Regions from separate parts of the Kineococcus rhizosphaerae genome, predicted to be linked through region 2. Evidence: riboswitches for the same ligand, from Rfam matches in the RefSeq annotation. Region 2 holds a riboswitch; the other holds the start of a gene.

Region 1 (20,534 bases), on a different contig from region 2:
TCATCGCCGCGTCCTTGGTGTCGCCGTTGTCGAAGGCGACGATCTTGCCGCCGGTGTTGATGTCGGTGGCCTGGGTGGGCTGCGCCGGGGTCGGCACGGCGGCCCACTCGAACTGGGTGATGCTCTCGGCGAAGTCCGCGACCTGCCAGACGCCGGAGAAGTAGGCGACGACCTGGCCGCTCTTGAACAGGGCGTTCGGGTCGGCCCCGGAGGTCCAGACCGACTTGGGCATGACGACGTCGTCGTTGATGTCGACGAACTTCTGCAGCACCGCCGTGGTGGCGTCGTCGACGGAGTACTCGGTGCCCTTCTCGTTGAGCTGGAAGCCCTTGGCCCCGTGCTCGTAGACGAAGGCGCGGATGCGGGCCGGGGAGGCGTCGTAGACGAGGTCGTACTTGGACCCCGTCGCCGTGCGCACCTGGGTGGCGGCGGCGAGGAACTCGTCCCAGGTCCACGTGCTGGCCGGGTCGGTCGGGTAGGCGACGCCCGCCTTCTGGAACAGGGTGGTGTTGATGAACAGCCCGGCCGCGGTGATGTCGGAGGGGATCGTGAGGATCTTGCCGTCGTCGGTCTTCTGGTAGAGCTTCTCGTCGATCTTGTTGGTGGTGCTCGTCGCGACCGCGGTGAGGTCCTGGAGCTTGTTGGTCCAGATCGGGTCCAGCGACGGGGCGCTGGCGACGTCGGGCAGGGAGTTCGCCTGCGCGGACTGGCGCAGCTTGGTCTGGTAGCCGTCGTAGGGGACGTTGACGATCTCGACGGTGATGCCCTGGGCGGCCTTGAAGGCGTCGGCGAGGTCGTAGTAGCCCTTGGCCTGCGCGTCGCTGGCCGAGAGCCAGAAGGTGATCTTCTTCGCGTCGCCGCCACCGGCGCTCGAACCGCCGCCCCCGCCGCAGGCGCTCAGGGCGCTGCCGGCGGCGACCGCGGCGAGGGAGCCGAGGAGGACGGAACGCCGGCTGGTGCTGGTACGGGTCATGGTTGGACTTCCTCGTCTCCCGGTCCTCGACCGTCTCCCCCACCCGCCGTCGAGCCGACCTGTGCGGGCCTGCGGGGGAACGGCTCCGCCGTCGTCGGCGGAGCTTGGACGGTACGAGGAAAGGGTTTACCCGTCAAGGCTCTAGAGACTGTGCGGACCGGTTGACTTCACGTCAGGTCATACGCACGATACCGTCGGCGACCCGTGACGCAGCGTCGCCCCGCCCGGCGGCTGACCAGCGCGTTCCCGAATCCCCCCGATTCCCCCCGAGTTCCCCCGAGGACGACCCGTGACCCCACCCCAGCCCTCCCCGCCGCACGGGCACCCCGTGGACGAGGCGTTCACCGCCGCGCTCGTGGCGGACCTCGACCGGCACGTGGCGGGGCTGCTGTCCGGCGACGCCGCGGCCCTGAGCCCGCTGGCGCACCGCGAGACGACGGCCCGCCTCAAGGCCCTCGTCGCGGCGTTCTCGCACCCGGACTCCGCCCACCACCACGACGAGGCCGTGCTGGAGCTCGCCGGCCGCCTGCTCGGCCACCTCGCCGCGGCGCAGACCCCCGGCGGCCTGTTCGACAGCACGAACCTGGCCTCCCCGCCCGACACCGCCTTCACCGTCAACGACTTGTGCCTGACCGCCGGCCTCGCGGCCCGCGAACCGGCCCTGGCCCCCGTGGCCGACGGGCTGCGGCGGATCGGCGAGCGCGCCCTGCCGCCCCTGCTGACCGGCGGGGTGCACACGCCCAACCACCGCTGGGAACTGTCCAGCGCCCTGGCCCGGCTCGACGCGCTCCTCGGGCCCGACCCCGCCGTGCGCGCCCGCGTCGAGCAGTGGCTGGCCGAGGGCGTCGACCTGCAACCGGACGGCATGTACTCCGAGCGCAGCCCGCTGTACGCCGGCGCCGTCACCAACCCCTCGCTGCTCACCCTCGCCGACGAGCTCGACCGCCCCGACCTGCTGGACCCGGTGCGCCGCAACCTGGAGGCGTTCCTGCCGCTGCTCGACGGCGACGGGCTCCTGGAGTCGGTGCACTCCCGCCGCCAGGACCAGCACGAGGCCGGCTACCCGGGCGACCGGTTCCTGCTGCCCTACCGGCGGTTCGCGCTCGCCGAGGGCCGCGCGGACTTCGCCGCCGCCGCCCGGAGCCTGCAGGCCCTCGGCGCGCACGGCCGGCAGGACCTGCCGGAGGTGATGGCCCGTCCTGAACTGGCCGGACGGCTGCCCGACGAACCGGCCGAACCCTGGACCGGCACCGCGGTGTACCCGGCCTCCGGGCTCGCGGTGTCAGCGACGGCCCGCAGCCGGACCACCGTCTTCGGCGGCAGCGACCTGCCGCCGGTCACGACCGTCCGTTCCGGCACCGCGAACTCGGCGACGTTCCTGCGCTTCCGGCACGGCGAGGCGCTGCTGCGCTCCGTGCGGTTCTCGGCGGAGTTCTTCGGCCTCGGCCCCTTCCGCAGCGCCGTGCTCGAACCCCGTCCGGGCGGGTACGTGCTGCGGCAGACGCTGCGCGCCGGGTACTACCAGCCGCTGGCCCCCGCCGACCGCGACCCCGCGGGGGCCTACGCGTTCGGCGACGAGGGCCGCTTCCACGCCGCCATGGCCTTCGAGCGCCGCCCGGTCGACGCGGTGGAGCTCACCACCGAGGTCGTGGTGGACCTGCTGGAGGACGGGGTGGACCTGACGGTCCGGACCACCGGCGCGGCGACGTCGTTCGCGCTGGAACTCGCCTTCCGGCCCGGCGGGACCCTCGAGGGCGTCGAGCAGGACGCCGACGGCACGCGCCGGCTGACGGGCGGGGAACTGCGGTACACCGTGGGCGGCGACCAGATCGTCGTGGGCCCCGGTGGCGGCCGCGACGAACCGGCCCGCATCGACCCCGGTGAGCAGTACGGCTACCTCGGCGCCGACCTGCCCGCCCACGGCGAGGTCGTGTTCGTCACCGGACGCACCCCCGGAGTGCAGCACGTGCGCCTGCGGGGACGCTCGGTGGCCGCAGGCTGACTCGGGTCCGGGGTGGCGCGCGACGTCACCCCGGACCCCGGGTCCTCAGAGGGCGCGGACGCTCTCGGCCTGCGGGCCCTTCTGGCCCTGGCCGACCTCGAACTCCACCCGCTGTCCCTCCTCGAGGGCGCGGTAGCCGTCGGCCACGATGGCGGAGTAGTGCACGAACACGTCCGCACCGCCGTCGTCGACGGTGATGAAGCCGTACCCCTTCTCGGCGTTGAACCACTTCACGGTGCCCTGAGCCATTGCTTCTCCTGGTGGTGCAGCGAGCGGAAGACGCCTCCGGCGCGCGCCGGACACGGGTCTCACGCTGCCCGCGGCCACGCGGCCGTGAGCGAGGCCCGACGCGCTCTGCCCCGAGGGGACGACTGCTCGCCGAACTGATCGACCGAGGCTCAGATTAGTGCGGGGAGGGGCTGGTGGGACAAGGTTCGACGAACCTCGTCTTCACGAGATGGTCACGGAACGCTCGCTCAGAGCGCGCCGCGCGCCAGGTCGAGCAGCGGCCCGAGGACCGAGCGCAGCCCCACGACGAGGCCGGCGACCACGACCGCCGCGAGCACCCCCCACGCGAGGACCAGCACGAGGACCCCCAGCGGACCGCGACGGGTGCGGTGCGCACCCCGGCGCGCGGCCAGCTGGCGGGTCCGGGTGCGGCTCAGGGCTGCACGCCCAGGCGACGGGCCGAGCGCGCCCGCTGCCGGCTGGAGCGCATGCGGCGCAAGCGCTTGACCAGCATCGGGTCGTGCGCCAGCGCGGCCGGGGAGTCGATGAGGGCGTTGAGCAGCTGGTAGTACCGCGTCGGGGACAGGTCGAAGAGTTCGCGCACGGCCTGCTCCTTGGCCCCGGCGTACTTCCACCACTGGCGCTCGAAGGCGAGGATCTCGGCGTCGCGCCGGCTCAGCCCCTCGGGCAGCTCGCCCGACGGTGCGCCGGCCTGCTCGTGCTCGTCGTGCCCGATGCGCGCCGTCGCGTCCGACCGCTCCACGTGCCCACCCCTCCGTCACCGTCAGGCCCCCCGGCGGTGCCCAGCGGTCGTGAGTCTAGGAGGGCATCACACGCGTGTCATTCACCTGGCCGCGCGCGCCGGGGGCTGGGTACGGTCCCACGCGTGACTCCCACCCCAGCGTTCCCGCAGACCCCGCAGGACCCGGCCGGCCTGGGCCTGGACGACCTCGACCCGGGCTGGGCGCAGGCCCTGGCCCCCGTGCGCGCGGACCTGGAACGGATCTCGGCGGCGCTGGCCGCCGAAGCCGAGACCTGGTTGCCCGCGCCCCAGGACGTGCTGCGCGCGTTCCGGCAGCCGTTCGCCGGGGTGCGGGTGCTGCTCGTCGGGCAGGACCCCTACCCCACGCCCGGGCACCCGGTCGGGCTGAGCTTCGCCGTGGAGCCGCACGTACGGCCGCTGCCGCGCTCGCTGGTGAACATCGGGCGCGAACTGCGCGAGGACGTCGGCGTCGAACCGCCCGCGCACGGCGACCTGTCGAGCTGGACCGAGGCGGGCGTCCTGCTGCTCAACCGCGTCCTGACGGTGCGCGCCGGCAGCTCCGGCTCGCACCGCAGGCTCGGCTGGCAGGTGGTGACCGACGCGGCCGTGCGCGCCCTCGCCGCCCGCGGCGGTCCGCTCGTGGCGCTGCTGTGGGGCCGCGACGCCCAGCAGGTGACGCCGCTGCTGGAAGGTGTGCCCGTGGTCGCCGGGGTCCACCCGAGCCCGCTGTCCGCCTCGCGCGGGTTCTTCGGCTCGCGGCCCTTCAGCCGCGTCGACGCGCTGCTGCGCGAGGCCGGCGGGGACGGGATCGACTGGCGCCTGGAGTGAGGCCGGGGTTCCGGCACGTTGTCCGGCGCTGCGCGCTGGCTCCATCCCCGGTCTCGATGAACGGGACCGTTGAGTCAACGTGCCGGAACCCGAGCGGCCCCGTGACGGCGGGCGCGGGGCGTAGGGCACGATCGGCCCCATGACGGCAACGGTGCACAGCAGTCCCTTCGGCCGGACCCGCCGCGGGGAACCCGTGGAGCGTTGGGAGCTGCGGCTGCCCTCGGGCGCGAGCGCGGCCGTGCTGACCCGCGGGGCGACGCTGCAGCAGGTCCGCGTGCCGGACGCCGCGGGCGACCTCGGCGACGCGGTCGTCGCGCTGCCGGACGTCGCGGCCTACGAGGACGCCGACGGGTACCCCGGGGCCGTCGTCGGCCGCGTCGCGAACCGCATCGCGGGCGGGCGGTTCAGCCTCGACGGCGTCGAGCACCGGGTCCCGCTCAACGACGGCGTCAACGCGCTGCACGGCGGCCTCGAGGGTTTCGACCAGCGCGTGTGGTCGGCCTCGCAGGTGGACGTCGACGGGGTCCCGGGGGTCCGGTTCGCCCTGCGCTCGCCCGACGGCGACATGGGGTTCCCCGGGACGCTCGAGGCGGCCGTCACGTACTCGCTGCGCGAGGAGGGCTCCGCCGTGGTCCTGCGCCTGGACTACGCGGCGACGACCGACGCCCCCACCCCGGTGAACCTCACGAACCACGCGTACTTCGCCCTCGACGGGGCCGGGTCCGTGGAGGACCACGTCGTGCGGCTGGCCGCCGCGCGGTACCTGCCGGTGGACGCGAACCTCATCCCCACCGGGGAGCTCGCCGCGACGGCCCGCACCCCGTTCGACTTCTCCTCCCCCACCCGGATCGGCGAGCGCCTGCGCGACGCCGACGACCAGCTCCTGCGGGCGGGCGGGTACGACCACTGCCTGGTGCTGGACGGGCCCGGGACCCTGCGCGAGGTCGGGACGGTGACCGGTTCGCGCTCGGGCCGCACGGTGGCGGTCCGCACGGACCTGCCGGGGCTGCAGTTCTACTCGGGCAACTTCCTCGACGGCTCGTGGCGCACTGTCCAGGGCCGGCCGGTCCGCCAGGGCGACGCGGTGTGCCTGGAGACGCAGCTGCTGCCCGACGCCGTGAACCAGCCGCTGCTCGGGGACTCGGTCGTGCGCCCGGGTGAGGAGTTCACCTCGACGACCGAGTACGTCTTCTCGGCCTGAGGGCGGGACGACGACGGCGACGGGGGCACCTCGTGCACCCCGTCGCCGTCGGCCCCGTGCGGTCAGTTGATGTGCTTGCCGCCGTCGACCTGGTAGCTGACGCCGTTGACGAAACCGGCGTCCTGCGAGAGCAGGAACGCGACCATCGCCGCGATGTCGGCGGGGGTCCCGACGCGGCCGACGGGGATGCCCGCGGCCATGCCGGCCTTGCGCTCGTCCGTGAGGGTCCCGCCCATGATGTCGGTGTCGATCGGGCCGGGCAGGATCGCGTTGGCGGTGATGCCGTGCGGGCCGAGTTCGCGCGCGGCGCCGCGGGTCAGGCCGAGGACGGCGGCCTTGGCGGCGGCGTAGGAGGTCTTGGAGAACGTCCCGCCCCCGTCGACCGCGGTGATCGAGGACGTGTTGACGATGCGCCCGACCCCGAGGTCGATCATGCGGCGGGCGGCGGCCTGGATCATCAGCAGCGACCCCGTCGCGTTGACGGCCATCGTCCGGTTCCAGCCCTCGACCGTGAGGTCCATGAGGGGGGTCGGGTCGGCGATCCCGGCGAGGTTCACCAGGCCGACGACGGGCGGCAGGTCGGCGTCGAACCGCTCGAACGCGGCGGCGACGGACTCCGGGGAGGAGATGTCGGTGACGGCCCCGGAGACCTCGACGCCGGCGTCGGTGAGTTCGCGGGTGATCTCGGCGACGCCGTCGGCAGAGATGTCGACGAGGCCGAGGCTCCAGCCGTCGGCCGCGAGGCGGCGGGCGACGACGCGGCCGATGCCGCGGGGGGCGCCGACGCCGGTGACGACGGCGGTGCGGCGGGCGGGGAACTCCATGGTGGTCTCCAGGGTGTGGTCGGGTCAGCGGACGGCGTCGGCCGTGGTCGCGGGGGCGTCGGCGGGGGCGGTGCGCAGGAACCTCGTGCCCAGCAGGAACAGTGCTCCCAGGACGGCCATCCCCGCCAGGGCGAACAGCCCCGCGGTGCTGGAGTCGAACGTCTCCTCGGCCCAGACGCGGATGTTCGGGGCGATGAAGCCGCCCAGGTTCCCCAGGCCGTTGATGAGACCGAAACCCGCTGCCAGCGCGGCACCGCTGAGGTAGCGGGTGGGCAGGGTCCAGAACAGCGGCTGGCAGGTGACGAAACCGACGGCCGCGACGCACAGGGCGACGATCGCGACCACGGCGTTCTCCGCGACGGCCGAGACCGCGATGCCGATGCCGGACAGGACGAGCAGCGCGGCGCCGATCTCGCGGTGCCGGCCGGTGCGGTCGGCGAACCGGGGCAGGAGGGCGATGGTGACGAAGGCGCAGGCCCACGGGATCGAGGTGAGCAGCCCGACCTGGAACCCGACGTCGCGTCCGGTGATGCTCGCCACCTGGGTCGGCAGGAAGAACGTCAGGCCGTAGACCGCGGCCTGGATGCACAGGCAGATCAGGCAGAAGTACAGCACGCGGGGGTTGAGCAGCGCCTTGGCCCAGCCCTGGTGCCCACCCACGGCGGCGCGGTCGGCGTTGTCCGCCTCGAGCCGGGCGAGCAGGGCGTCGCGTTCGGGGGCCGGCATCCAGGCGGCCTTCTCGGGCCGGTCGGTCAGGTAGAACACGGCGACGATCCCGACGAGGACCGCGAGGACGCCCTCGACCATGAACAGCCACTGGTACCCGGCCAGACCCCCGAACCCGTCGAGTTCCAGGAGCCCACCGGACAGCGGGCCGCCGACGATGTTGGCCAGCGGCAGGCCCATCTGGAACAGGCCGGTCGCGAAGGCGCGCCGGTCCTCGGGGAACCAGTACGTGAGGTAGAGCAGGACGCCGGGGAAGAACCCGGCCTCGGCGACACCGAGGAGGAACCGCAGGACGTAGAACATCGTCTCGCCCTGCACGAACATGAACGCGGTGGCGATGATGCCCCAGGTCACCATGATCCGGGCCATCCACCAGCGAGCGCCGACCCTGTGCATGATCAGGTTGCTGGGGACCTCGAACAGGGCGTAGCCGACGAAGAACAGGCCCGCGCCCAGCGCGTACGCCGCGGCCGACAGGCCGATGTCGGCCTCGAGCTCCTCCTTGGCGAACCCGACGTTGCTGCGGTCGAGGAACGCGATGACGTACATCAGCAGCAGGAACGGGATGAGCCGCTTGGCCGAGCGGCGGACGGCGGAGTCGACCAGCGCGGTCTGCTCTCCGGTGGTGGGCGTGCTCACGGGCTCTCCAGAAGACGTCATCGTTCACAGAGGTCGTCCAGGACGGACGAGAGTGCTCGGGCGATAAAACATCCAATAGGATGTTGCTGTCAACGTGAGCGCGGTCGACCCGCGACGACGCGGACGGTCAGCGGCCGGCGCTCGCGCGGTCCTCGATGGCCCGGCGCCGGACGGCTTCGAGGTGCTCGCGCATGCGCTCGGCCGCCGCGGCCCCGTCCTTCGCCCGCAGGGCCTGCACGACCGCCGTGTGCTCGTCGATCGCCGGGCCGGCGTCGGTCACCCCGCGCTGGACGAGCCGGAACCGGAACCGCTGCAGCTGACCGTTCAGGCCCTCGAACGCGTCGGCCAGGAACCGGTTGCCCCCGGCGTGGTTCACCAGCCGGTGGAACTCGTTGTCGGCCCGGTGGTAGTCCTGGTACTCGGTGAACGACGGCCCCTTGGGGGCCCGCGCCATGCGCTCGACGGTCTCGCCCAGCCGCGCCAGCAGGTCCTCGTCGACCGCGGCGGCCGCCGCCGCGACGTTGTGGCACTCCAGCAGCAGCCGGGCGTCCATCAGCTGGTCGATCTCCTCGCGGGACAGCAGACCCGCCACCCGGTACCCGCGCATCGCGACGCGTTCGAGCAGACCCGTGGACTCGATGCGGGCCATCGCCTCGCGCACCGGCGTCGGGGAGACCCCCAGCAGCCGGGCGAGCCCGTCGATGCTCAGCGCCTCCCCCGGTTCGGCGTTGCCGTCCATCAGCCAGGCCAGCAGCGAGGTGTGCACCGAGTCGGCCAGCGAGGCGCGCGCGGGGACGGACGGCGGCGCGGGGCGGGACGGCACCGCGAGATCGTACCCACCGCCGGTCGGCCCCCCGCGCCGCAGCGGGTCCCCCGGCCCGTCCCTCAGAAGGAGGCGAGCAGGGCCTGCACCGACGCCCGGGCGTCGTCGGCGAGCGCCACCAGGTGCAGGCGCAGCGGTTCGAGGTCGCGCAGCGGCACGAAGACCAGGTCGTCGGAGCGGTGCGCGGAGGCCACGGCCTCGGAGGTGATGGCCATGGCCCGGCCCGTGGCGACGACGGCCAGCATCTCCTCGACCGTCGTGGCGGCGGGCCCCACGACGACGGGGACGGCCCCCGAGGGCCGGGGGTCGACGAGCCAGACGTCGCGCTCGCTGCCGGCGTCGACGATCGGCTCGGCGTCCAGGTCCCCGATCGACAGCGAGCTGCGGGCGGCCAGCCGGTGCCCGGCGGCGAAGACGGCGACCCGGCCGATCCCGGCGACGTCGACGGACCGCACGCGCGGGTCGGGGTCGGCACCCGGCGGCCGCTGCTGGAAGACGACGTCGACCTTGCCGTCGACGAGGTCGGCGACCTCCCGGCCCCACGGGACGTGGCGCAGCACGACGTCGAGCCCGGGGCTCTCCTGGGCGGCCTCGACGAGCCGCGTCGAGACCCACCGCGGGGTCGACGTGCCGATCCCCACGGTCAGCCGTTCCCGCTCGCCGGCCTCGGCGATGCGCCGGGCGCGCACCAGGGCTCGGTCGAGGAGCTCGGTGATGCGCTCGGCGTCGGCCACCAGGGCCTGGCCCGCGGGCGTCAGGGGGTTGCCCTCCCGGGCGACGCCGCGGGCGTCGCGCACGACGAGCCGGCCCCCCACCAGGGACTCCACGCGGGCCACGGCCTGGCTCAGCGCGGGCTGGGACATCTGCAGGGAGGCCGCGGCGGTGGTGAAGCTGCGGTCGCGGGCGACGGCCAGCAGGTAGCGCAGCGACCTCGCGTCGAGCTCGCCCTGGCCCCGCCCCGACCGTTCCTCCACGGCGTCGATGGTCCCAGAGGAGTCCCGTGCGCGACACGCAGGGTGCGAGGTGCCTACGTTGTGCTCGTGCGTCCGCTCGTCTCGCTGCCGAAGGTCCACGTGCACGCCCACCTGGACGGGTCGTACCCCCGCCAGGCCGTGCTCGACCTCGCCCGCCGCCGCGGCGTCGGCCTCGACCTGCCCGCCCGGGCCTCCTCCGGCGAGCCGGAGCGCTGGCCGGACGTGTGGGGGTTCTTCGACGCCTACGGGCGCGTCCCGGCGCTCGTGCAGGACCTCGACGACCTCGCCGGGTTGTGCGAGGCGCTCGTGGCGCAGGAGGCCGCCGAGGGCGTCCTGTTCCTCGAACCGGCGGTCGAACCGCAGTTGTACGCCCCCCGCCTGGGCAGCCTGCGCGACGTGACGCGGGTGGTGCTGGAGGCGTTCGCCACGGCGGGCCGGCGGCACGGGATCGAGGTCGGCGCCCTCGTGACGGTGAACACCGACCAGGACGAGCCGGTCGCCGCGGACCTGGCCGCGCTCGCCGCCGAGTTCGCCGGGGCGGGGGTGACGGCGTTCGGGACGGCGGGGTTCGAAGAACCCTCTGGCCTGGAGCGGTTCGCGTCCTGCGCGGCCGCGGCCCGGGCCGCGGGCCTGCCGGTGGTGGCGCACGCGGGCCAGACCGGGGGGTGGGAGTGCGTCGCCGAGGCCGTCGACGTGCTGGGCGCGACACGGATCTCGCACGGGATCAGGTCGGTGGAGGACGCCGGGTTCGTCCGCCGGCTCGCCGAGACCGGGGTCGTGCTCGACGTCGCGCCCGTCTCGAACGTCGCGCTGGGGATCGTCCCCGACCTCGCCGCGCACCCGGCGCCCGCCCTGCACGCCGCGGGGGTCGCGCTGACGCTCAACGCCGACGACCAGCTGTGGTTCGGGCGCGGCGTCGGCGACCAGTACGCCGTCGCGCGCGACGTCTGGGGCCTGCCGGACACCGAGCTCGCGGTCCTGGCCGGCAACGGGCTGCGCGTCGAGGGGATGAGCGCGACGACGCGGCAGCGGTTCGGCACGGCCCTGGCGCAGTGGCTGGCGGCCCCGTGACGCTGCTGCTGTCGGCGTTCGAGATCAACGGGCCGAACCTCACGAGCCAGGGGTTGTGGGCCCACCCCGAGCAGCAGACGGTGCGCTACAAGGACCTCGAGCACTGGCTCGACCTGGCGCGGTTGCTGGAGGACGGCGGTTTCGACCTGCTGTTCCTCGCCGACTCCCCCGGCTACCCGGTGCTGCGCGGGCGGACCCCGGACGTCACGTTCGAGCAGGCCGTCGAGATGCCGACGAACGACCCGATGCTCCTGGTCCCCGCCATGGCGGCCGTCACGCGGCGCCTGGGGTTCGCCGTGACGGCCTCGACGACGTTCGAGGGGCCCTACCCCAACGCCCGGCGGTTCGCGACGCTGGACCACCTGACGCGCGGCCGGATCGGCTGGAACGTCGTCACCACGTCCTCGCCCGTCGTCAGCGAGCTGCACGGGCGGCCCCCGCTGCCCGCGCACGACGTGCGCTACGACGTCGCCGACGAGCACCTGGCTCTCAGCTACCGGTTGTTCGAGGGGTCGTGGGAGGACGACGCCGTCCTCGTCGACCAGGACGCCCGCCGCTACGCCGACCCGGGCCGGGTGCACCCCGTCCACCACGACGGCCGCTGGTTCTCCGCGCACGGCTACTTCAAGGTCGAACCGTCCCCGCAGCGCACCCCGGTGATCTTCCAGGCCGGGACGAGCGAACGGGGCCGGGAGTTCGCCGCCGAGCACGCCGAGGTGGTGTTCCTGCAGGGCCGCGACGCGGCGACGCTGCGCCGGCACGTGCAGGACCTGCACGCCCGCGCCGCCCGGCACGGGCGCGCGCCGGGGTCGGTGCGCACGCTCGTCGGGCTCAGCGTCGTGCTGGGCCGCGACCGGGCGCACGCCCGCGAACGCCTCGAGGAGTACCTGTCGTGGGTGGACGTCGACGCGGCCCGGGCCTACTTCGCGTCGATGACGGGCGTCGACCTCGCGGCCCTGGACCCCTCGGGCAGCTTCTCGGACGTGCGGACCGAGGGCGGGCGCACGCAGGTGGAGCGGTACCGGGGCGAGACGGTGGCCGGGGCCACGGCCGACTTCCTGCGGTTCGGGATGCGCGAGTTCGTCCTGACCGGCACGGCGGGCGACGTCGCCGACGACCTCGAGCGCCTGCTCGCGGACACGGGGGCCGACGGGTTCAACGTGACCCCGTTCGTGGTGCCCGGCTCCTACGCCGAGTTCTGCGCCGAGGTGGTCCCCGAGCTGCGCCGTCGCGGGCTCGTCGCCGACCGCCGCCCGGGCGCGGCGCCCTCTACGCTGCGCGAGGCGGTCTTCGGGGCGGGTCGCGCCAGGCTGCCCGCCGACCACCCCGCGGCCCGGTTCCGGCACGTCCACGAGGAGCGGGCGTGAGCGGTGAGCGGCACGGTGGTGCCCGTCGTCCGGGTCGTGGACGCGAGGCACCGACAGGTTCGTCCCGAGGCTGGAGCCAGCGAGCAGCGCTGGACCGCGACCAGGAGCAGGAGGCACCGTGAGCGAGGTTCCCGCGACCCCCCGGACCCGGGTGGGCGGTGTCGACGTCGAACTGAACGGCGTGAACGCCGTCTCCGAGGCCGAACGCCACGGCCGGCCCCGCGACCTGTTCTGGCCCTGGTTCGCCGCCAACGTCTCGGTGCTGGCCGTCAGCTACGGCTCGTTCGTGCTGGGGTTCGGGATCTCGTTCTGGCAGGCGAGCGCCGTATCGGTCGTGGGCGTCGTCGCCTCGTACGTGGTCGTGGGGCTGGTCGCGATCGCGGGCAAGCGGGGCTCGGCGCCGACGATGACGTTGTCCCGCGCCGCGTTCGGGGTCCACGGGAACCGGTTGCCGTCCCTGGTGTCGTGGCTGCTGACGCTGGGCTGGGAGACGTCGCTGGCCGCGGTCGCGGTGCTGGCGACCTCGACGGTGCTGGGCCGGCTCGGGGCCGGCGGCGGGACGGGGACCAAGCTCGTCGCCCTCCTCGTCGTCGTGGGCCTGATCGTCCTGGGCGGGACGCTGGGGTTCACCGTGATCATGCGCATGCAGCGCTGGATCACGGTCGTCACGGCGGTGCTGACCGTCGCCTACGTCGTCTTCGCGGCGGGCTCCGTCGACTGGGCGACGGTCAGCGCGATCCCGGCCGGGGACACCGCCGCGGTCGTCGGCGCCTTCACGATGGTCATGACCGGGTTCGGCCTGGGCTGGGCCAACGCGGCGGCCGACTACTCCCGGTACCTGCCGCGGGACGCCTCCAGCGCGGGGGTCGTGGTGTGGACGACGCTCGGCTCCTCGCTCGGCCCGGCGGTGCTGCTCGTGTTCGGCGCGCTCGTCGTGGGCTCGAACCCGGGCCTGAGCGAACTCGTGGGCCAGGACCCCGTCGGGGCGCTGACCGGCATCCTGCCGACGTGGTTCCTCGTGCCGTTCGTGGTGGTGGCCGTCCTCGGCCTCGTCGGCGGCGCGGTCATGGACATCTACTCCTCGGGCCTGGCGCTGCTGAACGTGGGGCTGAGGGTCCCGCGGCCCGTCGCGGTGCTCGTCGACGCGGTCCTGATGATCGCCGGCGCGGTCTACATCGCCTTCTTCTCGGCCAACTTCCTGATCCCGTTCCAGGGGTTCCTCATCACCCTGGGGGTGCCGATCGCGGCGTGGGCGGGGATCTTCCTGGCCGACCTCGCGGCGCGGCGCGGCGGGTACGCCGAGGCCGAGCTGCTCGACGCCCGCGGGCGCTACGGATCGGTGCGCGTGCTGCCCGTGGTCACGATGGTCGTCGCCACGTTCCTGGGCTGGGGCCTGGTGACCAACGGCGGAGCGAGCTGGCTGACCTGGCAGGGGTACCTGCTGGGGCCGATCGGGGGCCGCGACGGCGGGTGGGCCTACGCCAACCTCGGCGTGCTGCTGGCGTTCGCGGTCGGGTTCGCCGTCGTCGCGGTGTTCGGGCGCGCGGCGGTGCGCGCCCAGGAGGCTCGCCGCTGACCCGGGTCCGGGACCGTTGACGCATCGGTACGAACCTTTCGCACCGATGCGTCAACGGTCCGACGAACCGGACCGGACAGGACGCCGCGACGAGCGCGCCCCGAGGGTCACGCGCGCTGGACGACGACCTTCGGCGGCGTCTGCAGGGTCTGGGCGATGACGCAGTAGCGCTCGGCCAGGGAGATCATCTTCGCCTCGGTCGCCTCGTCGGCGTCGGAGGTGAAGTCGAAGGTGATGGTCACGTCGGTGATCCCGACCGGCACCTCGCGGGCGACGCCGAGCGTGCCGCGGGCGTCCCAGTGGGCGTCGACGGTCACCGACGCGTTGCGCAGCTCGACGCCCATGGCGGTCGCCACGCTGCGCAGGGTGACACCGGCGCACGCCGCGACGGCTTCGCAGAGCATGTCGGCCGAGCACGCCTCGGTGCCGTCGCCGCCGGCGGCGGGGTGCAGCCCGGCGCGGGTGGTGCCGGCGAAACCGTCGACCGAGACGCCGATGGACTGCCCGTCCAGCACCGCCACGGCCCGCGCGGGGACCAGCGCCTCGGCCGGGTCCTCGCGGTAGGCGTCCTTCAACGGCTTCTGCAGGGCCCTGAGCTCGGTCGAATCCACCGCCGAAGCTTAGGCCCCCCGCGGGGCGCGCCCGCAACCTCGGACAGACTGCGGGGGTGAAGTGGACCACTGCCGTCAGGACCCTCGAGGACGTCGCCGACCGCTGCGCGCACGTGGGCCGCCAGCCCGAGGGGATCATCCGCCTGCGGGTCTTCCAGGCGTGGGTGTTCGGGCCCCTGCTGGGGCCGCGGACGGACGACGTCGACGACGTGGACGGCGTGCGGGTCGCGCTGGTGACGAACGCGCGCGAGGAGGACTGCGCCTTCGGCACGCGCCCGCCGGCCGCCGGGCAGTGGCTGGCCGCCTCGAGCCTGGAGACGAAGCCGGTGCGGCTGTTCTTCCGGTCCGGGCAGGCGCCGGTGTGGAACCACGTGGTCGAGCGGCCGGTGCGGTTCTGGACCCGCGAGGACGGGGTGGACCCCGAGGTGCTCGCCCGGATCCGTGCCGGGGAGGGCAGCGGGCTGCGCCCGGCGGCGCCGACGGCCACCGAGCTGGCCGGGCGCCTCGACGCCGAGCTGGCGGTGAGCCTGGCCGCGCTGCGGCGCACGGCGGTGGAGTACGACGAGAAGCGGTGGTCGCCGGGGTCGCCGACCAAGCGCGCGGACGCGCTGGCCGACGCCTCCCTGGGGTACCTGAGCGTGCGCGACGCGCGGGATAGCCTGTCCGCGTGAGCGAGGAGAGCACCCCCGGCACCGCCGGCGAGAAGCTGGCCTACCGGCTCCTGACGGGCCCGGACGACCGGTCGTTCTGCGAGAAGGTGAGCGCGGCCCTGGCGGACGGGTACGTCCTGCACGGCAGCCCGTCGGTGACGACGACGGACGGGCGCACGATCGCGGCGCAGGCCGTCGTGCTCCCCCACGTCCTGGGCTGAGCCCACCGGTCCGCCCGGAGCCGGGCGGACGTGCGGCACCCGAACCCGTTTCTGCTGCCCGCCAGGCGGTGTTAAGGTTCGGGCAGGTCATGAGTGACAGCGACAAGCCCTGGCTCGCTGTCCGGCAACCCTCCTCCGCGGCGGGGTGCCCCAGGTGAAGACCTGGCCGGACGAACCCGTCCGGCAAGCGCGGATCGTCGGACGCCGTCGATCACGGTAGCTGCGAGCCGCGCGCCCGCCCGTACGACCACCCGGAGTGCCTTCGTGTCCACCGCCCCCGCCCTTCCCGACAAGCCCAAGCGCCGTGGGCTCCTCTACGGCATCATCGCCGCCGTCGTCGTCGTCGTGGTCGTCGTCGTGGCGATCGTCCTGGGCACCCGGGACGACTCCGCGAAGACCACGGCCGCCGGCTCCACGGCCGCCGCGAAGACCGTCAAGATCGGTGTCGCCGACAAGTCCCTGAAGTACTGGACGCCCTACGTCGAGCTCGCGAAGTCGAAGTACGACGTGGACGTCGAGCTCGTGAACTTCTCCGACTACACCCAGCCGAACCCGGCGCTGTCGCAGAACCAGCTGGACCTCAACCAGTTCCAGCACATCCAGTACCTCGCGAACTACAACGCGACGTCGGGCGACGACCTGCAGCCCATCGGCGCCACCGCCGTGTACCCGCTGCCGCTGTACTCCCTGACCGCGAAGTCCGTCGCCGAGCTGCCCGCCGACGCGAAGGTCGCGATCCCGAACGACGCGATCAACGAGGCCCGCGGCCTCCTGGTCCTGCAGCAGGCCGGTCTGGTCACGCTGAAGGACGGCGGCACCGCGTTCTCCAAGACGAACGACATCGAGTCGTCCAAGGTCCAGGTGACCACCGTCGCCGCCGACCAGACCGCGAGCGCCCTGCAGTCCGGGTCCGTGGCCGCCGCGATCGTGAACAACAACTACGCCACCAAGGCGAAGCTGCCCGTCGACGACATCATCGTCAAGGACGACCCGTCGTCCCCGGCCGCGGCGCCGTACGTGAACATCTTCGCCGCCCGCAAGGCCGACGTCGCCAACCAGACGTACCTGGACCTGGCCGCGCTGTGGCACGACCCGGCCGTGCAGAAGGTCTTCCTCGAGGAGAACCCGGGCGCGGTCGTCCAGGACACCCCTGCCGCGGACCTGCAGGCGGAGACCACCAAGGTCGAGGCCGACGCGAAGGCCGCCGCGGGCAAGTGACCGCTCTCATCTCGCTGACGGACGTCAGCAAGAGCTTCGACCGTCGTGACGGGTCCACCGTCACGGCGGTCGACGCCGTTTCGCTGGAGGTCGAGACCGGCGAGGTCCTCGCGGTCATCGGCTACTCGGGGGCCGGGAAGTCGACCCTCGTCCGGCTGCTCAACGCGCTGGAGAAGCCGACGTCGGGCAGCGTCCTGGTCGCCGGGCAGGACCTCACGCGGTTGTCCGAGGGGGAACTGCGGGCGGCCCGCTCGAAGATCGGGATGATCTTCCAGCAGTTCAACCTGTTCCGGTCCCGCACGGTCGCCGGGAACGTGGCGTACCCGTTGAAGGTCGCGGGCGTGGCCAAGGCCGAACGCGACCGGCGCACCGCCGAGCTCCTCGACTTCGTGGGGTTGCTGGACCGGGCGCACTCCTACCCCGAGCAGCTGTCGGGCGGGCAGAAGCAGCGCGTCGGCATCGCGCGGGCGCTGGCGACGAACCCGCCGCTGCTGCTGTGCGACGAGGCGACGAGCGCGCTGGACCCGGAGACGACGACCGAGGTGCTGTCGCTGCTGCGCCGGGTGAACTCCGAGCTCGGGGTGACGATCGTCGTCATCACCCACGAGATGGACGCGGTGCGCCAGATCGCCGAGCGGGTCGCGGTCATGGAGAACGGCCGGCTCGTGGAGATCGGGGACGTGTACGACGTGTTCTCGGACCCGCAGACGCCTGCGGCGCAGCGCTTCGTGCGCAGCGCCACCCACGACCGCCCCTCGGCGGACACCCTGGTGCGGTTGCGTCACCAGCACCCCGGACGCCTCGTCAGCGTCCGCATCACCGACGAGGCCGGTCTGCAGCAGCGGATCGACACCGCGTTCCGGGACACCGGCACGACCGCCGAGCTCGTGTACGGAGGGGTCTCGGAGATCCGCGAGCGCCGCACCGGGTCGCTGACCTACGAACTCACCGGGCCCTCTGTCGACGCGGCGCTGGACGCGCTGCGCGCCGGGGGCATCCACGCGACCGAGGAGGTCTGAGCATGGACTTCAGCGGTTTCCTCGACACGCTCGACGTGTACAAGGACGCGATCTGGCAGACGCTGCTCATGTCGCTCGTCTCGCTCGTCGTCTCCGGGGTGCTCGGGCTGGTGCTCGGGACGGCGCTGTACGCCACCCGCCCCGGGAACCTGTTCGGCAACCGGCTGGTGTTCGGCGTCATCGGGTTCGTCGTGAACCTGGTGCGGCCCATCCCGTTCGTCATCTTCCTGGCCGCGATCACGCCGCTGCAGATCGCGGTGGTGCGCACGAGCATCGGGACGACGGCCGTCACGTTCGCGATCTCGCTGGCGGCGGCGTTCGCCGTGGCGCGCATCGTGGAGCAGTCGCTCGTGAGCGTCGACCCGGGGGTGGTCGAGGCGGCCCGCGCGGTGGGGGCCTCGCGGTTCTCGATCCTCGTCGGCGTCGTGGTCCCCGAGGGCCTGGGGCCACTCATCCTGGGGTATACGTTCATCTTCATCGGGATCGTCGACATGACGGCGCAGGCCGGGATCGTCGGCGGCGGCGGGCTGGGCGAGTACGCCATCAGCTACGGCAAGCAGCAGTACGACTACGGGATCATCTACGTCGCCGTGGCGACGATCATCGTCATCGTGCAGGTGGGGCAGGTCATCGGCAACCGCCTCGCCCGCGGGGTCATGAGGAGGTAGGGCCGACGACGATCGGCGCGTTCGTGTCCGCCGGCCCCCGCCACGCCGACGGAGTCGCTGCGTGGCGGGGACCGGCGGGCACGAACCCGGGCGCCGTGAGGAGTCGGCCAGAAGATCACGGGCAGACGACCTGCCAGACGTCGGCGTGCATCTCCCACCGCTCGGAGGTCTGCGGGTCGGTGACCTCGCCGTCGGAGTTCAGCCGGAACGTGCCGTCCTCGGCGCGGATCTCGACGACCTTGCCCGTGGCGGTCACGACGTCCTGCCGTTCGACGTGGACGCCGCGGCGCAGCCCGGCGGCGAACCCGAGGCGGGCCAGGGGTCCGGTGGAGGTGCTGACGACGACGTCGGCGAGCCCGTCGTGGGGGTCGGCGCCGGGCACCAGGGGGGTTCCCCCGCCGATGGTGCCGCCGATGCCGATGCCGGCCATGAGGACGGGCCGGCCGGGCGGGGTGAGGACCTTCCCGTCGACCTCGACGCGCAACGCGAAACCCCTCCCGGCGCTGATGCCGGCCCAGGCGGCCCCGACGGGGTAGGCGGCGACGCCGAGGCCCTTCTTCAGCCGCTGCGCCTTGGCGGTGGCCGAGGCCCCGATCCCGGCGTGGACGGTGTTGACGGTGATGCGCTGGTGGGAGTCGACGAGCAGTTCCAGACCGCGGGGGCGGCCGGTCGCGGCGACGCGGGCGGCGGCGACGGGGTCCAGCGGCAGCCGCAACGAGCGGGCCAGGTCGTTGCCGGTGCCCAGCGGGACGACGCCGAGGGGTCCCACGTCGCGGGTCCGGCCGGCGTCCCACAGCAGTTGCAGCGCGGCGTGCAGGGACCCGTCCCCGCCGAGCAGGACGAGGCGGCGCCCGTCGGCGCTCAGCAGGGCGTTCCGCAGGTCGTGCAGGTCCCCGGTGCGGCGCAGCTCGACGTCGCCGGCGCGGCCCAGCTCCCCCACGACGGCCTCGACGGCGTCGGCGCGGGCCGATCCGGCGGCGGCGTTGACGATGGCCAGGTACCCGTTCACACGCGGCACAACGGTCCGGCGCCCCGGCGGGTGCCGGGCCGTGGCCGGCCTCACAGCCGGGCCCGCACCCGGGCCCCCCGCCGAGCCTCCGGCGGGCCCCGCCGAGCCCCCCGCCGAGCCGGTCACGACGCGCCGCTCGCGACGCACCTGTGCGGTACCTGGATGCGGGCCCAGGATCGGGTTAGCCTCGGACCACGCTGACGAGGAGGTCACCGATGCCCGCTCCCGCCCCCGGGGACGACCCGTACGAGGACGTCCGCTCCTCCCCCGAGTTCCAGGCCCTGCGCCGGCGCTTCCGCCGGTTCGTCCTGCCCCTGGCCGCGCTGTTCCTGGTCTGGTACGCCGCGTACGTCCTGCTCGCCGACTACGCGCACGGGTTCATGAGCACCCGGGTCGCCGGCTCCAACATCACCGTGGGGCTGCTGTTCGGCCTCGGCCAGTTCGTCTCGACCTTCGCCATCACGACCGTGTACGTGCGGTGGGCGAACCGGCGCTTCGACCCCGCCGCGGAGGCGCTGCGGCACGAGGTCGAGCAGCGCGTCGCGCGCGGCACGGAGGTGCAGCGGTGACCGACGTCGGCGAACCCCTGGTCAACGTCGCCATCTTCGTCGTGTTCGTCGCGGTGACGCTGGTGGTGGTGCTGCGCGCCAGCCGCGGCAACCGCACGGCCGCCGACTTCTACGCCGGGGGACGCTCGTTCACCGGGCCGCAGAACGGCATCGCGATCGCCGGGGACTACCTGTCCGCGGCGAGCTTCCTGGGCATCGCGGGGGCGATCGCGGTCTACGGCTACGACGGGTTCCTCTACTCCATCGGGTTCCTCGTCGCCTGGCTCGTGGCGCTGCTGCTGGTGGCCGAGCTGCTGCGCAACACCGGTCGCTTCACCATGGCCGACGTCCTCAGCTTCCGGCTGGCCGAGCGGCCCGTGCGGCTGGCCGCGGCGATCTCGACGCTGGCCGTCTCGTTCTTCTACCTGCTCGCCCAGATGGCCGGGGCCGGGGGGCTGGTGGCGCTGCTGCTGGGCATCGACTCCACCGCGGGGCAGAACGTCGTCATCGCGGTCGTGGGGACGCTGATGATCCTGTACGTCCTCGTGGGCGGCATGAAGGGCACGACGTGGGTGCAGATCATCAAGGCGTGCCT
Region 2 (9,337 bases):
GCGCGGCACTTCCACGCCTCCAACCGGCGGGTCGTCGACCTGTGCCGTCGGTGCAGCAGCGCCTGTAGCTGACCGTCCCGCTGCCCCTCCCGTACCGACCCCTCCCGGAGTTCCCGCATGTCCACGACCACCTCCGCCACCGCCGGCGTCCAGCCCGACACGAGCGATCCCAAGTTCGCCGCCTACGCCCACCCCGACCGCGTCGTCAGCACCTCCTGGCTGGCCGAGAACCTCGGGCGGGAGGGTCTCGTCGTCGTCGAGAGCGACGAGGACGTCCTGCTGTACGACACCGGTCACATCCCTGGCGCCGTGAAGGTCGACTGGCACACCGAGCTCAACGACCAGGTGACCCGCGACTACGTCGACGGTGTGCGTTTCGCCGAGCTGCTGTCGCGCAAGGGGATCGGTCGCGACGACACGATCGTCGTGTACGGCGACAAGAACAACTGGTGGGCCGCCTACGCGCTGTGGGTCTTCAGCCTGTTCGGGCACGCCGACGTCCGGCTGCTCGACGGTGGCCGAGCGGCCTGGGTGGCCGAGGGGCGCGAGGTCACGACCGACGTCGTCGAGCGCACCCCGACGCAGTACCCCGTCGTCGAGCGCGACGACGCCTCGATCCGGGCCTTCCTGCCGGACGTGCGCGAGCACCTCGGCGGTCAGCTCATCGACGTCCGGTCGCCGGGGGAGTACAGCGGCCAGCTGACGAACATCCCCGACTACCCGCAGGAGGGGACCGTCCGCGGTGGGCACGTCCCCGGGGCGGCGAACGTCCCGTGGGCCCAGGCCGCGGCCGAGGACGGCCGGTTCAAGGACCGCGCCGCGCTGGAGGCCCTCTACACGACCGGTGGCGCGCAGCTCGACCCGACCCGGCCCACGATCGCCTACTGCCGCATCGGCGAACGCTCCAGCCACACGTGGTTCGTCCTGACCCACCTGCTGGGTCTGCCGGAGGTGCGCAACTACGACGGCAGCTGGACCGAGTGGGGCAACGCCGTCCGCGTGCCGATCGCCCTCGGGACCGAGCCGGGCCGGGTGACCCGGTGACGATCCTGCGCGACGACATCGCCTCCCTCGACGCCGGTCCGCACCTGCTGTCCCGCCGTGCGAAGGACGTCCTGCCCGCCGTGGGGTTCGGCCCCCGCCCGACGAGCACCGTCGAGGGGACCATCGGCCTGCACGGCGGCACCCCCGGCGCGCACACCCTGCCGCTGGCGGGCCTGTCGCGGGCGTTCGCGGACGAACTGGCCGACCCGGCCGCGCCCTCGTTGCGCTACTCCGTCCCGCTGGGCCTGCCGGAGCTGCGGGAGTGGATCGCGACCGACGAGGGGACCGTCCCGCACCGCGTCGCGGTCACCAACGGCGCCCTGCACGGGCTCGCGCTCGTCTTCGACGCGCTGCTGGACCCCCAGGACGTCGTGCTGGTCGAGAACCCCACGTACCCCCTCGTCCTCACCCTCCTGCGGCAACGGCGCGTCGACACCCGGCCCGTGGCCACGGGGCCCGACGGCATCGACCTCGACGACCTCGAGACCCAGCTCCGGGCGGGGCTGCGCCCGAAGCTGCTGTACACGATCCCGGACTTCCAGAACCCGACCGGGACCAGTTCCCCGACGGCGTCGCGGCGCCGGCTGGTCGAGCTCGCCGAGCAGTACGGGTTCCTCGTCCTGTCCGACGACCCGTACCGCAAGCTGCGGTTCGACGGGGACCCCGCCGAGGACCTGGACCTCGCCTCCGGGCAGGTGCTGCACGTCAACACGTTCTCCAAGACCCTGGGGCCAGGGCTGCGGCTCGGGTGGATCGCCGGGCCGGAGTGGCTGATCGGGGCCGTCCTCGACGCCCGGCGCGACTCCGATCAGCACACCTCGCTCGTCGTGCAGCGCGGCGTCCACCGGTTCCTCGCCGCTCCCGGTGCCCTCAGTGACGCGTTGCGGCACAGCCGCTCGGTGCTGCGCGAACGGCACGACGCGCTCATCGCCGCGGTGGGTGAGGAACTGGGCGGAGTCCTCGAGGTCCCCGCCGCCGACGGTGGCATCTTCGTCTGGGGTCGGGTCCTGGACCCGGCGATCGACCTGGAGAAGGCGCTCGAGGCCGCCCGGCAGAACGCGGTCGACTTCCCGCTCGGCCGGTACTTCAGCCCCGTCGGACCGCACGAGTTCGGCGACCGCTTCCGGTGGGGCTTCTCCGACCTCACGCCGGAGCAGTTGCGCGAGGCCGTCCACCGCGTGGCGGTCGCCTTCGCGTCCCCGCTCGCGCGCCGGTGACCGTCCAGCCGCTGCCCGTGGTCACCTGGGTGGCCACGGGCTGGGACGACCCCCGGGTCGTCCGGCTGCGCCATCTCATGGACGCCGAGGTCGGACCGCGCTACGCCCGTCCCGACGGTGGTCCGCGGTACCACCCGCCCGGTCCGTCCGCGTCGGAGGTCGCCGTCACGTGGCTGGCGCTGGGCGGGGACGAACCCGCGGCGACGGCGAGCCTGCGCCGGCTCGCCGTCGACGGGGAGCCGGTGCGCTGGGAGGTCAAACGCGTCTTCGTCGACCCCGCCCACCGGCGGCGGGGGCTGGCGGCCGAGGCGTTGCGCCGCGTCGAGCAGTCCGCCCGCGACCTCGGGGTGAGCCGGCTCGTGCTGCAGACGGGGAACCTCCAGCCCGAGGCCGTGGCGTTGTACGAGCGTGCGGGCTGGGAACCCGTCCCCGTGTACCCGCCGTACGACGCGGTCGTCCACAGCCGTTGCTACGGGCGCGACCTGTAGCACCAGGGTTCCCGGCAACCGTTGTGGTGGAACCGGGTTCGGCAATTGACAAACCCCGTGCCGAAGGGCACCGTGGGTGAGGAAACCATCCAGAGCGGCTGAGAGACCTGGCTCGACGACGCCGCAGCAACCCCCCGACGACCTCGGGCGCGGGTGCTCCCGCCAGGACCGATGGAGGTCGTCCAGGTGAGCACCCGTTCTCCCGCCGTTCCGCCCCGTGCCGGCGGTCCTGGCCCCGCACCCCGACCGCCGCGGCCCGAGCCCCTGCGCCGTCGTCGGGTCGTCGACCTGTGCCGCACGGCCGCCTCGCAGTGTCGTCGTCGACGCCCACACCGGCGCTGACCGGCTGCCCGCACGTCACCGGGTGACCCACCCGACCTCCCCGAACTCGTTCCACCACCGAAAGGCCCGCACCGTGAGCACCCTGGAACGGCTGCCGATCCCCGGGACCGCCGACGACCTGCGCCTGGAGACCCCCGGCGGCCCCGTCCACGAATCCGTCCTCGACGCCGTCGGCTCCAGCCCGCTGGTCCGGCTGCGGCGCACCGCGGCCCACCTGAGCGCCGCCGTCTACGTCAAGCTCGAGCAGAACAACCCCGGCGGCAGCGTGAAGGACCGCGCCGCGCTGTGGATGGTCCGTCGTGCCGAAGCCGACGGGTCGTTGCGCCCCGGCGGGACCATCGTCGAGGGGACGTCCGGCAACACCGGCGTGGGGCTGGCCGTCGTCGGTGCCCAGCTCGGCTACTCCGTCGTGGTGGTCGTCCCCGACAAGACCAGCCGGGAGAAGATCGCGGTCCTGCGCGCCTACGGCGCCGAGGTCGTCGTGGTCCCCGGCGGGGTCCCGCGCCACGACCCCCGCCACGTGCACGCGACGGCCGTCCGGCTCGCCGAGGAGATCCCCGGGGGGTGGCTCGCGAACCAGTACGACAACCCGGCGAACCCCGCCGCGCACCGCGAGACGACGGGGCCGGAGATCTGGGCCCAGACGGGTGGGCGGATCACGACCTTCGTCGCGGGGATCGGCACCGGCGGCACGGTCTCGGGCACGGGCGAGCACCTCAAGGCCGTCAGCGGTGGGCGGGTCCGGGTCGTGGGCGTCGACCCGCAGAGTTCCACCTACTCCGGCGGCGACGGCAGCCCGTGGGCCGTGGAGTCCATCGGGCACTACCTGCACCCCGACACCGTCGAGGACGTGTGGCCGGAGTCGTACCACCCCGAGGTGCTGGACGAGATCGTGACGTTCTCCGACCGCGACGCCCTGCTGACCGGCCGTCGGCTGGCCCGGGAGGAGGGGCTGCTCGTCGGCGGGTCGGCCGCGGCCGCCGTCTCGGTGGCCCTGCGCGAGGCCGAGGGTCTCGGACCGCAGGACGTGGTCGTGGTCCTGCTGCCCGACTCCGGTCGTTCGTACCTGTCCAAGAACTTCGACGACGACTGGCTGCGTGGCAGCGGTTTCCTGGAGGAAGGGGTGGAGCACCCGGTCCGGGCCCTGCTCCCCGACGGGGCGCTGGACGCTCCGGGACCGATCGCCCTGCGCGCCGACCTCACCGTGCGCGAGGCGATCGAGCAGGCCCTCGCCGAGGGGGCGCTCGGCCGCACCCCGCTGGCCGTCGTGCTGCCCCGCCAGGGAGCCAGCCGTCCCCACGCGCTCGGCGACGTCCTGGGCGCCACCACCCTCGCCGGGCTGCGCGGCCTGGTCCGCGACCACCCCGAGGTCGCCGGGGTCGCGCTGCGCGAGGTGGCCGACCCGCCGTTGCCGCAGGTCGGCGTCGGCCAGGACGTCGACGAGGCGTGGCAGGCGCTGGGCGCGGCCCCCGCGGCGTGGGTCCTGGTGGACGGCCGGGTCGCCGGCTGGGTCCGTCGTGCCCGCCTCGAGCAGTTCCGCACCCCCGAGGTCCCTGCGTGAGGACGGGCACCCGGTCCCGTCGCGCCCTGGTGGCCGACACGCTGGGTGGTGCGCTCGCGGCCCCGGGGCAGGCGCCGCTGCGCGTGCTGGACGCCGGCGGCGGCGACGGCCGGGACGCCGTCGAGCTGGCCCGCCTCGGACACGACGTCACCGTGCTGGACTCCTCGGGGCGGGCGCTGGCCGCGGCCCAGGAGCGGGCCGCCGAAGCCGGGGTGGCGCACCTGGTCCGCACCGTCGACGCCGACCTCGACGACGTCGCCGCGCTGGCCGCCATCACCCACCACCGGGCCGGCGGGTCGGGGTCGTTCGACCTCGTCCTGTGCCACGACGTCCTGCCCGCGCGGGGGACCCTCGCGCAGGTCGTGGCGGACGTCGCGGCGCTGACGTCGTCCGTGCACGCCGGGGGAGCGATCTCCCTGCTCGCACCCGTCGGTGCGCCCGCCGCCCCGGGGCTGTTGCGGCTCGACCGCGACCTCGTGCGGGGGGCGCTGCTGGCCAGCGGGTGCGACCTGCTGGACGTCGGTGGCGACGTCGTGGACGAGGTGACCGGGGTGTCGCACTGGCACCTGGTGGCGCGCCGGCGCGGGGACTGAACCCGCCCGGAAACCGTCCGGGCACGGGGCCGGGGGATCGTCACGACGATCCCCCGGCCCTTCGTCGTCCCCGTGGGGCTTACCGTAGGGGGCCTCGACGGGAGCGCACGCGCGACGGCCCGCCCACCGCAGGGTGGACGGGCCGTCGCGCACGGGCCGCTCAGTCGGTCTTGGGCAACCCGGGCGGGTTGATCTCGGACGTCTTCACGGCCTCGTCGGCGAGGTTCCAGCGTTCGAGGGTCTTGCCGTAGGCGCCGCTGGAGATGAGGTGGTTCAGCGCGTCGGCGAGGGCCTGGACGAGCCCGTTGTCCTTCTTCGTCGTCGCCGCGATGTCGGCGACGATGGTGCCGCCGCCGGGGACGGTTCCGACGATCTTCGTGTCACCGGAGACCAGCGCGTGGTAGGCGGCGGTCGGGTTCGGCCCGAAGTTCGCGACGATGCGGCCCGACTTCAGCGCCAGGTAGGTGTCGGAGGCCTGCTGGTAGTACTGGATCGTGGCCTCCTTCTCGCCGGCGGCCTTGAGCTGCTCGTTCCAGTTCAGCAGGACCTTCTCCTGGTTGGTGCCCGAACCGACCGAGACGGTCAGCCCCGCGATGTCCTTGGGCTCCTCGATCGAGGTGATCGTGGAGTCCTTCGCGACCTCCCAGGCGAGGGTGTCGACGCGGTAGGACGCGAAGTCGTACTTCTCCTTGCGCTCCTCGGTGACGGTGATGTTCGAGAACCCGACGTCGTACTGGCCGGAGTCCATCGACAGGAACAGGTTCTCCCAGCTGGTGGCCTGGATGTCGGGCTCGAGGCCCAGGACACCGGCCACGAGGAGGGCGATGTCGGGTTCGATCCCGATGACGGTCTTGTCGTCGTCGGCCTTGAAGCTCAGCGGCGGGGCGCCGTTGCCGGTGGTGCCGATGACGAGCGTCCCGCGGTCCTTGATCGCCTGGGGGACCTTGGCGGCGATCTCCGGCACGGCCTCGACGGTGATGCGGCCCTTCTGGGCCGGGCTGGTGTCGACCGCGGTGCCGCCGGAGGCGCTGGAGGTGGACGCGGGAGCGGTCGCCGGGTCGGTCCCGTCGCCGCAGGCGGCCAGGACGAGCGGGGTCGCGGCCAGCGACAGGAGCCAGGTTCGACGGCTGATCAAGGGGTTCTCCTCGGGTTTGCGGACCTGCCTCGTGGCAGGCCGACAGGGCGGTCCGGCGTTCGCGCCGGACCGGGGTGGGGCTGGGTGGTTCAGAGGACCTTCGCGAGGAACGAGCGGGTGCGCTCGTGCCGCGGGTGGTCGAAGACCTCGGTGGGGGTCCCTTCCTCGAGGACGACGCCTTCGTGCATGAACAGCACGCGGTCGGCGACCTCCCGGGCGAAGCCGATCTCGTGGGTGACGACCACCATGGTCGTGCCGGACGCGGCGAGGTCGCGGATGACGTCCAGCACCTCACCGACGAGTTCGGGGTCCAGCGCCGACGTCGGTTCGTCGAACAGGACCAGGGAGGGCTTGAGAGCGAGCGCACGGGCGATGGCCACGCGCTGCTGCTGGCCGCCGGACAGGCGGCGCGGGTACTCGCCGGACTTGTCGGCCAGGCCCACGCGCTCGAGCAGTGCGCGCGCCTCGGCCTCGACCTCGGACCGCTTGCGCCGCTGCGCCGAGACGGGGGCCTCGACGACGTTCTCCAGGACCGTCAGGTGCGGGAACAGGTTGAAGTGCTGGAAGACGAACCCGATGTTCGACCGCTGGCGCAGCACCTCGCGCTCGTGCAGCTCGCGCAGGTGGTTTCCGGCGCGCTTGTAGCCGATGAGCTCACCGTTGACCTCGACGACGCCCGCGTCGACCTTCTCGAGGTGGTTGATGGTGCGCAGCAGCGTGGACTTGCCCGAGCCGGAGGCGCCGAGCACGACGGTGACGGTGCCGGCGGCCACCGACAGGTCGACGCCGCGCAGGACCTCGAGCGCGCCGAAGCGCTTGTGGACGCCCTCGAGCCTGACGACGGTACCGGACGCCGGACGGTTCAGGGTCGGCGTGCTCATCGGGAGACCCCCGGGCGACGGGTGCGGGCGGCCCGCACGGTGCGGACGAGCTTCAGCAGCGGGAGCTCGGTCTGGTTCCGGTCGCTGCCGCGGCCGTAGTAGCGCTCGACGAACCACTGCGCGATGGACAGCACGGTGGTGAGGACGAAGTACCAGATCGCGGCCACGAGGAGCAACGGGATGACCCGGCCGGTGCGGTTGTACACGACCTGCACCTGGTAGAAGAGCTCGGGCAGCGCCATGATGTAGACGACCGACGTGCCCTTGAGCAGACCGATGATCTCGTTGCCGGTGGTGGGGACGATGATCCGCAGGGCCTGCGGGAGCTGGATGCGCCAGAACTGCCGGAACTGGGGGATCCCCAGCGCGGCCGCCGCCTCGCGCTGACCCGGGTCGATCGCCAGGAACCCGGAACGGACGATCTCCGCGAAGTAGGCGGCCTGGTGCAGGCCCAGGCCGAGGAACGCGGCGGTGAGCGGAGCGATGAGGTTCTGGGTCGAGAAGGTCCAGAACTGCGGCCCGAAGGGGACCCCGAACCCGATGTTCTTGTAGAGGATCGCCAGGTTGAACCAGAACAGGAGCTGCAGGATCAGCGGGACCGAGCGGAAGACGCTGATGTAGGCGAAGCTGACACCCTGCAGCAGGGGGTTCTTCGACATCCGCATGAGCGCCAGCACCGTGCCCAGCACGAGACCGATGGCCGTGCCGACGATGGTCAGCTTCACGGTCAGCCACATCGATTCCAGGATCGTGGCGGAGAACAGGAACTCACCGACCGTGGGCCACTCCCACGCGGGGTTCGTCACGAGGGCGTTGACGGCCATCGCCGCGACCACCGCGACGACCGCCGTCGCGACCCACCGCCACGGGTGGCGTGCGGGCAGGACCTTGACAGCCCCCGCGGGTTCCTCGGTCGCCAGCGAGCGGCTGGGGGCGGTGCCGGTGCGAGTCGTCTCGCTCATCGACGGTCTCCTGGGAGTTCGGACAGGGCGGTGGGCACGGAGCGGGGCGTGGGGGGCGCAGAGGTCCCGGCCCGCAGCAGGTCCGCGGCGAGCCGGTCGGCCCGCCGGAAGAGCTCGGCGTTCGTGCCCGGCCGGGCGAACGCCGCGGCGGCGCCCTCGCCCGAGACCCAGGCCCCCGTGGCGAAGCGGCGCGGGTGCGGGGACCCGTCGTCGCGGACCAGCCGGCCCCGGCCGTCCACGACGAGCCGGCCGTTCGACAGCCGGGTCTCACCGTCGAGGACCTGGTGGGCCCGCACGTCGCCGCGTTCGCGCAGCCGCGTCAGCAGCACGTCAGAGGTGCGCTCCAGGTCCGGGACGGGCAACCGCGCCTCGACGAGGCCCTGCGCCCGCACCTCGTGGGGCCCGCTGTCCGAGCTGGCGGTGAACGAGCCCGCCCCGGGGTCGGCGACGACGTTCAGCCCGGCCCCGAGGAACCGCAGCAGTCCGGCGCGGGCCAGGGCGGACAGCTGCCGCAACCGCTGCGGCGGCGGCCCGCTGGCGACGTAGCTGAAGAACCCGTGCCACCAGCCGTCGACGTCCAGGGCCGAGGACCGGGCGTTGAGCCGCCCGGCGGCGTGCAGACCGGCGGTCACGACGTAGGCGGACAGCAGGGCCGCGACGACCGCGGCGTCGGGGGAGTGGCGCGCATCGGCCCGCCGGGTCCGGTCGTCCTCGAGGTGCTGCAGGACGCGCTCGTGGACCTCGTCCCCGGACGTCCCCCACCACCCGTCCAGCGGCCGGTCCAGCTCGGCGGCGTCGAAGCGGTCGGCGGGGTCGGGGACGGAGCGTTCGACGAGGTCGTCGACCTCGGCCGAGCCCCAGGCCGCGCGGGAGAACCGGGCGTCGAACTCGGCCGCGGCCAGCGCGGTGCGTCCGGGGTGGCTGCGGAACAGCTCGCGGTAGTGGGCCCCGGCCAGTTCCTTGACGATCAGCGGCCACAGGTCCGCCCGCAGGTCCAGCGGGGCGTCCCCGTGCAGGTCCGCGACGGTCTGCGCCGAGTAGTGGCGCGGCAGCCCGAGGTCCTTCGGGGTCTCGTAACCGATCTTCGAGCGGTACGGGACGCCGCGTCGCGAGC

Evidence for each region. A riboswitch is a leader RNA that binds a small molecule or an ion and turns the genes downstream of it on or off. The one in region 2 is predicted to bind S-adenosylmethionine.
Region 1: it holds a riboswitch for S-adenosylmethionine, as region 2 does, so the genes downstream of both, CLV37_RS17635 (MetQ/NlpA family ABC transporter substrate-binding protein) here and CLV37_RS22215 (PLP-dependent cysteine synthase family protein) in region 2, are expected to answer to the same signal.

The regions. Positions count from the first base shown of each region.
Region 1 is NZ_PVZF01000009.1:91,498-112,031, forward strand. It holds gene CLV37_RS17555 (extracellular solute-binding protein) at 1-973, opposite strand, end outside; gene CLV37_RS17560 (hypothetical protein) at 1,263-2,975, shown strand; gene CLV37_RS17565 (cold-shock protein) at 3,021-3,224, opposite strand; gene napA (nucleoid-associated protein NapA) at 3,637-3,939, opposite strand; gene CLV37_RS17575 (uracil-DNA glycosylase) at 4,138-4,794, shown strand; gene CLV37_RS17580 (aldose epimerase family protein) at 4,934-5,995, shown strand; gene CLV37_RS17585 (SDR family NAD(P)-dependent oxidoreductase) at 6,058-6,819, opposite strand; gene CLV37_RS17590 (MFS transporter) at 6,844-8,205, opposite strand; gene CLV37_RS17595 (GntR family transcriptional regulator) at 8,312-9,007, opposite strand; gene CLV37_RS27715 (LysR family transcriptional regulator) at 9,070-9,981, opposite strand; gene CLV37_RS17605 (adenosine deaminase family protein) at 10,048-11,052, shown strand; gene CLV37_RS17610 (NtaA/DmoA family FMN-dependent monooxygenase) at 11,034-12,419, shown strand; gene CLV37_RS17615 (purine-cytosine permease family protein) at 12,538-13,995, shown strand; gene CLV37_RS17620 (OsmC family protein) at 14,103-14,606, opposite strand; gene CLV37_RS17625 (DUF7711 family protein) at 14,663-15,277, shown strand; gene CLV37_RS17630 (DUF1737 domain-containing protein) at 15,274-15,477, shown strand; SAM riboswitch class IV at 15,563-15,673, shown strand; gene CLV37_RS17635 (MetQ/NlpA family ABC transporter substrate-binding protein) at 15,742-16,695, shown strand; gene CLV37_RS17640 (methionine ABC transporter ATP-binding protein) at 16,692-17,714, shown strand; gene CLV37_RS17645 (methionine ABC transporter permease) at 17,717-18,382, shown strand; gene CLV37_RS17650 (diacylglycerol/lipid kinase family protein) at 18,498-19,391, opposite strand; gene CLV37_RS17655 (DUF485 domain-containing protein) at 19,607-19,960, shown strand; gene CLV37_RS17660 (solute symporter family protein) at 19,957-20,534, shown strand, end outside.
Region 2 is NZ_PVZF01000014.1:6,473-15,809, reverse strand. It holds gene CLV37_RS22230 (sulfurtransferase) at 118-1,044, shown strand; gene CLV37_RS22225 (aminotransferase-like domain-containing protein) at 1,041-2,261, shown strand; gene CLV37_RS22220 (GNAT family N-acetyltransferase) at 2,258-2,749, shown strand; SAM riboswitch class I at 2,832-2,927, shown strand; gene CLV37_RS22215 (PLP-dependent cysteine synthase family protein) at 3,210-4,652, shown strand; gene CLV37_RS22210 (methyltransferase domain-containing protein) at 4,649-5,245, shown strand; gene CLV37_RS22205 (ABC transporter substrate-binding protein) at 5,406-6,380, opposite strand; gene CLV37_RS22200 (amino acid ABC transporter ATP-binding protein) at 6,470-7,261, opposite strand; gene CLV37_RS22195 (amino acid ABC transporter permease) at 7,258-8,223, opposite strand; gene CLV37_RS22190 (FAD/NAD(P)-binding protein) at 8,220-9,337, opposite strand, start outside.